3 regions of the Lactobacillus sp. JM1 genome follow, and region 3 is predicted to be linked to each of the others. Evidence: predicted binding sites of a transcription regulator. Region 3 holds the regulator's gene; each other region holds the start of a gene.
The links. The regulator NrdR, encoded in region 3, represses ribonucleotide reductase genes. The targets are predictions, from matches to a motif close to ACACNATATATNGTGT.
Positions count from the first base shown of each region.

Region 1: a site for NrdR is predicted at 1,637-1,652, ahead of F3I00_RS09895 (deoxynucleoside kinase). Genes of this name have one in related genera too.
Region 2: a site for NrdR is predicted at 1,304-1,319, ahead of pnuC (nicotinamide riboside transporter PnuC). Genes of this name have one in related genera too.

Region 1 covers NZ_CP044412.1:1,940,564-1,943,852, reverse strand. Annotated here, with positions in the region: gene F3I00_RS09905 (LacI family DNA-binding transcriptional regulator) at 1-228, shown strand, start outside; gene F3I00_RS09900 (deoxynucleoside kinase) at 283-957, opposite strand; gene F3I00_RS09895 (deoxynucleoside kinase) at 979-1,629, opposite strand; gene nagB (glucosamine-6-phosphate deaminase) at 1,812-2,531, opposite strand; gene F3I00_RS09885 (aldo/keto reductase) at 2,661-3,289, shown strand, end outside.
Region 2 covers NZ_CP044412.1:1,685,815-1,689,103, forward strand. Annotated here, with positions in the region: gene F3I00_RS08775 (PAS domain-containing protein) at 1-431, opposite strand, end outside; gene pnuC (nicotinamide riboside transporter PnuC) at 503-1,273, opposite strand; gene F3I00_RS08785 (YSIRK-type signal peptide-containing protein) at 1,746-3,289, shown strand, end outside.
Region 3 covers NZ_CP044412.1:1,447,280-1,450,568, reverse strand. Annotated here, with positions in the region: gene polA (DNA polymerase I) at 1-64, shown strand, start outside; gene mutM (bifunctional DNA-formamidopyrimidine glycosylase/DNA-(apurinic or apyrimidinic site) lyase) at 80-910, shown strand; gene coaE (dephospho-CoA kinase) at 907-1,503, shown strand; gene nrdR (transcriptional regulator NrdR) at 1,509-1,973, shown strand; gene F3I00_RS07410 (DnaD domain protein) at 1,981-3,289, shown strand, end outside.

The DNA.
Region 1 (3,289 bases), 490 kb from region 3:
AATACTATTAATCCTGAATTATTAAAGAAAGTAAAGATTATCGGTTTTGACGGCGCAAAGGCTTCAAAATACATGCCGACACCAATAGCTTCTATTAGACAACCGGTAGATGATATTGTGAAGTTTAGCGTGAAAGTGCTAATCAAGATGATACATAACGAACAAATACCGCTTAATTATAAAAAAATTTTACCAGTAAGTTATCAAGAAAAAGAAAAGGCTTTTTAGCATCTATATAATATAAAATAAAACTGCGATCCAATACGGATCGCAGTTTTTACTTTATTTAACTAAATTTGGTTTCCAATTTTTGTCAAGTTTGCCCATTTCTTTAAGCTTAGCAACGATTTGCTTTAAGACTTCTTGACGATCCTCTTCACTTGCCATGAAGTCAAATTTATCACCATCAATAGTCATCTTTGGTGAATAATCATACTTCTCATACCAAGGCTTGTAATAGCGAAGCAAACGCTTGTAGTAGTCTTCTAGAGTTGGGTCATAACTTAATTGCTCGTAGTTACGACCACGTTTTTGAATACGTTTAAGCATTGTGTCATATGATACATCAATATGAACAAGAAGATCTGGATTCTTCTTAGGCATCCGATCTAACTCACTCATCATATTGTGTAGAAGTTCGTAATAAGTATCTACTTCTTCTTTAGTAGCACGGCCAATATCGGCATTCATTTGAAAGAAAAGTGCATCTTCGTAAATAGAACGGTCGAGTACGTTATTATCATCAGTTAATGCTGACTTGATACTTTGGAAGCGAGTATTCAAGAAATAAACTTGCAATAAAAATGCGTACTTCTTAGGGTTTTCGTAGAATAATGGCAAAACAGGATTGTCATCTACACTTTCATAAAAGGGATTAGTGCCCAAATACTTAGATAGAATACCTGTTAGACTGGATTTTCCGGCTCCAATGGGCCCACTTAATACAATAACTGTCATCACGTTCCTTCTATTCGTTAGCTAGTTTAGATTACCTAGATCAGTAAGCTTTTGATCAATTGTGTTGATAACTTCTTTTCGTGCATCTTCGTCTGCAACAAAGTCATATTTATCGCCATCAATCATCATCTTAGGGGATGCATTATATTTTTCATACCAAGGCTCGTAATAAGACAAAAGTCGAGCATAGTAGTCTTTTAAGCCTGGATCAGTTGATAATTGTTCAAATGTACGACCGCGCTTTTGAATGCGGTGAAGCATGGTATCAAGAGATACATGAATATAAATTAACAAATCAGGTTTCTTACTTGGGTTGCCTGGAGCTTGTTCCATCATATTCTCAAGTAAACTATCGTAGATCTTGAATTCAGTAGGGTCTGCGATTCCACTATCGACATTCATTTTGAAAAATAAGGCATCTTCATAAATTGAACGATCAGACACACTGTTATGATCGCGAATAGCTTGGTTAATTTGTGCCAAGCGGTGGTTTAGAAGATAGGTATTTAAGAGAAAAGTGTAATGTGCCATGTCTTTATAATAAAGTGGCAAAATTGGATTATTATCTACACCTTCATAAAATGCTTGGGTGCCTAAATGCTCTGCAAGAAGACTGGTTAAACTGGATTTTCCGGCTCCAATAGGCCCGCTCAATACAATAACTGTCATCACGTTCTTTCTACAAGATATAGTTTGCTTTAATAGTGTAATTCAATATCTGGTATGAAAACAAGTGGTTTTTTAATTTGCTATAAAAGAAAAAAGTCAAGAGAACACATCAAAAAAATACAAAAAGAAAAGACGAACTAATCTAAAAAGATTAATTCGCCAAAGTAAACAGTCTTAAATGAGGATTATTTTCTGTATTTTGGATCAAGCTTTGCTGCAGCTACTTCATCACAAATAACTGTTACATCTGGGTGATCTTGCAAAATGGATGCAGGAACTTCTTCAGTAACTGGACCTTCAACTAATGCTTTAACTGCATCTTGCTTTGATTCGCCAAAGGCTAGTAAAACAATCTTCTTACTTTGCATAATTGACTTAATTCCCATACAAATAGCTTGGCGAGGAACTTCGTCTTCATTGTCAAAGAAGCGTGAATTTGCCTTAATAGTACTTTCAGTTAATTGAACTTTGTGAGTTAAGCTGTCAAATGGAGTACCTGGTTCGTTAAAGGCAATGTGTCCGTTTCTACCAATACCTAAAATTTGGATGTCAATTGGGTTAGCAGCAATAATGTCGTTATAACGGTCAACTTCTTCATCGATATCTTTTGCCATTCCATTTGGAATATATGAATGCTTGAAAGGCTTCTTATCGAATAAGTGTTTTTGCATGAAGTAGTGGTAGCTTTGATCATTATCTGGTTTTAAGCCATAGTATTCATCTAAGTTAATACTTGTCATGTCAGAGAAGTCTAAGTCGCTGTCGCACATATCGTCATACATTGGAATTGGGGAAGAGCCAGTTGCAAGGCCTAAAACTTTGTCGCCGTTTTCCATTCCCTTTTTAATAATTTCAAATGCCTTAGTGCCGCCTTCAATATTATCTTTAGTTACGATGATTTTCATAATTATGTGTACCTCCTCATTCATTGGTCTAGTCCATTATAAAATATAAAATTGGTCTAGTCAACTTAAACCGCTAACATTTTTAAATTTGTTTTTTTCTGCGGTAAAATTTAGGTGAGGTGAGAAGAGATGGAGAAGAGTTTTCAAGAAAATAACTTGTCAGGCTTAGGCATGGGAACTTGGGGAATTAGCGAAGACGCTTCTAAGAAAAAAGACGAAATAGCTGCACTTCGCTATGGTTTAGATAATGGAATTAAAGTAATTGATACTGCAGAAATGTATGGTGAAGGAAAAAGTGAAAAATTAATTGGCGAAGCAATTCAAGGTTATGATCGCAGTCAAATCTTTTTGATCTCAAAATTTTATCCGTATCATGCTTCTCCAGAATTAGAACGTCAGAGCTTAGAAAATAGCTTAAAACGACTAAAAACTGATTATTTAGACTTGTATTTGCTTCATTGGCGTGGCGATAAGCGTTTATCTGAAACAGTACGCGGACTAAAAGAATTACAAAATGAAGGCTTAATTCGCCACTGGGGTGTATCTAACTTTGATGTAGCTGACCTAGAAGAATTGTTTAGTGTCCCAGGCGGCAAGGATTGTTTTGCCAATGAAGATTTGTATAATCTTTCTGAACGCGGGGTAGAATATGATGTTTTACCTTGGCAAAAAAAGCATGGCGTTGGTTTTATTGGGTATTCTCCATTTAACTCAGGTAAGGGCGATTCGATTAGGATTACTAATAATCTTAAAATAGT
Region 2 (3,289 bases), 240 kb from region 3:
AAATAATATTCCACAAGTGGATAAATATCTTGAATACTCTCATTAATTCCTGAAAATTGATGATTTTTATCAAAAACAGCACGATAACTATCCACCATAAACCTCTTTTGAGTATTAGTCTGGTCCGCAAAGCGGAATTCTTTTTCCCGACCTGTGCTTAATTTGTGGAAGACTTCCTCTAACTGTTTCTTTTCTTGCTCTGTTTTACCCAACGAAATAATATTTTCTCCAAGCTCTGGTGGATTATAGTTCATTCCCGGCAATTGTTTATAATATGTAAATTTTCCCAATTTATTAAAAGCAAGCAAGTTACTAGGAAAAGATGATAAATAATTATTTAAATCTGATACTCTCATTAAGCCCGTATTTAGCTTTACATAGTCATCATTATTTGCTGCATTTGCCAATTTCTTTTTCCACTTTTCATTCATCTATTTATACCTCACAAACAAAAAAGCATGCCGAAACTCGACATGCTCATTTTAACTTATTTCGATTTTTATTAGTCTTTAATAGCTTTTAATCCTTCACGCTTTCTTCCCATATTAAACCAAGGGGAAACAGTAAAGGCCAAAACGTCATTAACAACATAAATTAAGGAGTTAACTGCCATTGCTAAAGTTGCATCTCCTTGTGCGTAAGTTACACCCCAAAGAATTAATTGAAAAATTCCACTAGCAGTCCACCAGAAGTATTGGTTGTTGTAGCGTAAGAAACACATAATTCCAGCAGTTAATGAAATAGCGAAACTAATTGCATCAATCCAAGGACGTGGATCGTTAGTAAATTTACCAATTAAGTAACCTGATACTGCATACACAATTAAGGTACCAACAATTGCAATAATCCATTCTTTAGCACCAAATTTACGTAAATGGTTCTTAGTATCATCATTCCAAGATCTAACTGAAATAATAACTGGTAAGTCTAAAGTTAAAATATAAGCAATTTGCTCAAAAATCGATAAGTAATTTTTAGCAGCTAAACCTGCATAAATAAAACAAGCTGCCGAAATCAAACCAAGCCAACCATTAATTGCCTTAGTAGCATTGATTGCTAACACACATAATGTTCCAAGTAGAGTACCAATGAAAGTAATTAGTGTTAAAGTAGTAATTTTGTTTTGAATCAAAATAGCCAATTGAAACCCAAAGGCAAAGAACCAAAGCATATAGTTTTGTACTGGCCAGCCATGTAATTGCTTAAATAGCCAAACAAAGTAATTATCCTTTCTTTCCTTATGATCTTCTTGTAATGATGTTGAATTATCCATCCATTAACTCCTCTTTCTCTATATTAGGTCACACCATATATTGTGCCTTATCCGCCTTTTACTCAAAAAAGCATCTGTATCTAGTATAGTAGTCAAAAAATTCAAAACAAGAGTTTACATCTTTAGGTAAATATGCGGTAGGCGTTCCTTCCAGTTAAATAAAGCGTTTTCTTTTCTTAGTCATTAGGATTTTCGAATAATTTAATATTTTTTTGACCTTTCAGCTTGCATCATCAGCATAACTTTACGTTCCAATTTATTTTTTTGATACCTCTTTTAATAACGTTTTTTAATTAGGTGCTTATTTTATTATGGTATAAAATTTATAGTCTTTGCCTTTTAAAGCTATTAATAGCAACTTTTTATCAAAAATAATATGAATATTCAGATTAATCAATCTTTTTTGATTTCATTATTTAAAGTTGAGTTATAATAACTTGTTGGAAAACAAAATTGTTATTTTATATATAAAATGATTGTAATCGAGGAAAAAGAAATGTCACATAAGAATGATTTATCTTTTATTGCTAAGCTTAATGGGAAAGAAAAGTTTAGCCTTAGAAAACTTTCAGTTGGATTAGTTACTGTTGCATTAGGTACAACATTCTTTTTAGAAAGTTCTAATACCGCGCATGCTGCTGAAGTAGACACTACAAATCAAAATGTTACTAGCCAAGAAAGTACTTCCGATTCTCTCAAATCGCGCACTTTAAATATTCAAAAAACTAAAGCTACAGAAGATTCCACAACTAGCACTAAACCTGTTCAAAATAATGAACAAACTTCTGTAAATCAAACTAGTAAAAATAGTGGAACTACTGTTAGGCAAGAAACTAACTTATTAGCTACTAAGTCAGAAAAAGCAAACACTACACAAGCATCAGCTCAAGCAATTAATTTTGAAGAAAAAATTCAAACTACCACTGATCAGAATCAATCTACAGCTGTAAGTATTACAGGTGATGACGCTAATAAGTCAATAATGGCTAATGTTACTCAAGGAACAATTAGAGTTCATATTAATCAAAATAAAGAGAACCCCATTACTATTAATAATGGACAAAAAATCACAGTTTCAATCGCTGCCACTAATAACTTGTTACGCTTTAGTACTCCTCCTTCTAAGATTAACGACTTTGAGATAAGCACATCACAAACAAATACCAATAAAATCTTTACTTTTACTTATACTGGTAGTGATGATGGGATTCTATCAAATTTTAATCCAACCTTTTATTTTACAGCTGATAATGACGCAACTAAGCAATATAAGGACATTCACGGTACTTACCCAGACTTCAATTTACCTGTTACCGTAACTTTATTTAATAACCAAAAATTTACTCAAAACTTACCAATCAAGATTACTCCATATAAAGATTTAGTTGTAACCAAAGAAATTCTTCACGGTTTTGTTATGGGACCAAAATTAATTGGAACCCCTGGGCAAGACGGTTATCCTGGTAATAATGGTTCTTATACCGAAAATGGTGCAACTTATTATGGACCAGAACCAAGTGCTGCGGCAGATGTTCCTGCTGATAAACAGAAATCTGCTCGGCTAATGCAATACGCACTTGAGTGGAATTATGGTTCTGCTAAAGATCCAAGTTTAAATCCATTAATGAATGTTTTAGCTAACATAAAATTTAATAATGGGCAAGAAATTCTTCCATCTACTATTAAGGCTTTCAAGATTCCAGCAGATATGGAAGTCGTTGATTCTGAGGGTCAAAGAGTACCAATTAATAAGTACTATGGTAACCTTGCAACTCTTCCTGAAGACACCAACTTTGAAAAATTTTTAAGAGACTCAATTTCTAGCGACAAAAAACAAATTACTATTGATCAAAAAGGCAATTTTACAGTTAACGGCGTAGATTATTCTACAATGGGGCCTTACTTTATTCAGTTAGATACCCTATTAAACCCTAACGCTATTGACAATTGGGCAAGTAATCCAGATTCCGGTGTGGGGCCTTCAATTACTACTCCAATTGTTAATGAAAATGATTG
Region 3 (3,289 bases):
AACACTAGATGTTCCACTGATAGCTGACTCTAACTGGGGTCATAATTGGTATGACGCTAAGTAAAAAGTAGGTGATTTAATGCCAGAGATGCCAGAAGTTGAGACAGTTAGACGGACTTTAACCCCCTTAGTAAAGGGAAAAACAATTGCTAAAATAAATATTTGGTATCCTAAAATTATAGTTAACGATCCAGCTGAATTTATTAAAAAATTGACAAATAAAACGATTTTGAAAATTGATCGTTATGGCAAGTATTTACTCTTTAGGTTCAATGGCGACTTAACAATGGTTTCGCATTTGCGCATGGAAGGAAAATATCATTTAGTTAGTCCTGATACACCTAAGGGAAAGCATGAACATGTAGAATTTATTTTTACTGATGGGACTGCCTTACGTTATGATGATGTGCGCAAATTCGGTAGGATGCATTTAGTTGAAACAGGAACTGAAAGAAAGACGACTGGAATTCGGCATCTTGGACCTGAACCTAGTACTGCTGAATTTAACTTAACCTATTTCATTAATGCTTTGAGCCGGAAGAAAAAGAATATAAAGAACACTTTATTGGATCAGACAATTGTGTGTGGTTTAGGAAATATTTATGTAGATGAAGTACTCTGGAAGAGTAAAATTCATCCCCTAAGTAGCGCTCAAGCCATTCCTGCTGATAAGGTGAAGAATTTATATCAAAATATCAACCATACTATCGCTATAGCAACTAAGGAACGCGGAACTACTGTTCATACTTATTTAGATGCTAATGGCCAAATTGGTGGTTATCAAAAGATGCTGCAGGTTTATGGACATGCTGGTGAAGAGTGTAGTAAGTGCGGCACTATTTTAGAGAAGATCAAAGTAAATGGACGCGGAACTACTTTCTGTCCGCATTGTCAGGTACTATATAAATGACATATTTTTTAGGATTAACTGGCGGAATAGCCAGTGGTAAAAGTACAGCTGATGAATTTTTTGAAAAGCAAAATATTCCGATTATTGACTCCGATTTGATTGCTCATCAGATAATGGAAGTAGGCCAAAAGGGTTATCAGGCAATAGTTAATTATTTTGGCAGCAATATTCTTAATGATGATCAAACAATTAATCGTCATAAATTAGGTGGAATAGTTTTTAATGATAAAACTAAGCTGAAAAAATTAAATGAGATAACTCATCCACTTGTTCATCAGAAAATTAAACAACAAATGGAGCGATACCGTTTAAATCAAGAAAAATTAGTTGTAGTTGATGTGCCTTTACTATTTGAATCTGGTTTTGAAAGCTTATGCGATGGCGTTTTGGTTATTTCTATTTCACCAAAACTGCAGGTTAAACGTCTGATGAAACGAAATAATTTCACTAGAGAAGAAGCTTTGGTTAGAATAAATAATCAAATGCCACTAAGTGAAAAAGAAAAAAGAGCTACCTATGTAGTAGCTAATACTGGTACAATAGATAACTTAGAGAAAAGATTATCTGATTTATTACAAAAGATAGGCAGGTAGAGAAGATGGAATGTCCAAATTGCCACAAGAATGCTTCAAGAGTAATTGATTCTCGTCCAAGCGATGAAAATAGAGCAATTAGACGACGCAGAGAATGTGAAAATTGTGGTTTTCGCTTTACTACTTTTGAAAGAGTAGAGCGCTCGCCTCTATTGGTAATCAAAAATGATGGGACTCGTGAGGCCTTTAACCGCGATAAAATTTTGCATGGCGTAATGATGGCTGCGCAAAAGAGACCAATTTCAAGCGAACAACTAGATACTTTAGTAGATCATGTAGAAAATGAAATTAGAAAGCAAGGTCTTAATGAAATTTCATCTAAAGACATTGGCAATTTGGTGATGAAGGAATTGGCTAATTTAGATGATGTAGCTTACATTCGATTTGCAAGTATTTATCGCCAATTTAAAGATGTTTCAGGATTTATGGAAGCCATGGAAGATATGATGGCTAAACATGATAAGGAGTAGGTAGCCTGTGTTTGAAAGTGCTGACCCTAAGCAGCCTTTTTATGTGGCTAATCAAGTAGCTGTTAGTGAAGAAAATATAAAAGTTTTAACTACTCTTTTTGAGCCTCTTGTGGGTATTCGTGGAGTAGGATTATATATAACATTGACAAAAGAATTTGATGAAGTACCTTTTGCCAAAGATTATAAAACTTTATATCAACTTCAAGATCAAACTAACTTAAAATTAGAGGACTTATTTAAAACTTTGCATCATTTAGAGGCAACAGGCTTAATTAAGACATTTTTAGGTTCAAATCCTGTTTTAGGCGAGGTTTTGATTTTTGAAGTAGAAAAAGTTCCTTCAGCAGGTGAGTTCTTTCACACCTTTTTACTTTCAAGTTTGTTGCTTGAACGAGTAGGAAATGTAGCTTTTGATCGTTTGGTAAAAAAATTTACTCCGCGAACTTTTGTCGGTTTAAAAGATGCTAAGGAAGTTACTAGTGGCTTTTTTGATGTTTTTCACTTGAGTGCTGAAAATGCGATTGATGCACCAGTTGAAGTTAAAGAAGCGGCTGGTGAAGTTCCTAAGGATGCCAAAGGTGAAATTAAGTTAGGTAATGAGCCGGTAAAAGTTGACTGGAGCTTTTTGGTTGATTTGTTTGAGAGCTATCATATTAAGAAAGAAGAAGTTTTAAAGCACCAGGTAGAAATTAAACAGATTATTGATTTTTACCATTTAACTGAGCAAGAATTTGTCGAAACTGCGCTGATTACGATGTCAGCTGGGGCAGATAAACTCAATATGTATGCAATTCAAAATGCAGTTAATGAAAACTTTGGACTTAATCGCAATAAAGAAATGGTTAAAAAGCAGTTACGTCAAACTCCTAAAGATGCTGATCATGCAATTAAAAAATTATCAAAAGCTGATGCAGATCTAATTCGTGAAGTAGATAGTAAGGTGCCAACTGATTATTTATACGAATTAAAAGAGAAAAAAGGTGGCTATGTAACTGCAAATGAAAAGAAAGTTATCTTTCGTTTGCAAGATCAAATGGGGTTAACACCACCTTTAATTAATTTGATTGTTCATACTTGTTTTGAATATGATGCTGTGTTGACTAATAATTTAGCTGATCGAATTGCTAATGATTGGCTTCAGCAAGGAATAACCACGCCAACTGAAGCTATCGCATATCTTAAGGAACGAAAGAATAAACGTAGTCATCAATATTATCGTGCTCCCAAAAAGAATATTCGTAAGACAACTGATTGGTCGAAGTATGAAAAACAGCATCAAAATAAGAAAACAACCATGTCAGCTGAGGAAAGAAATC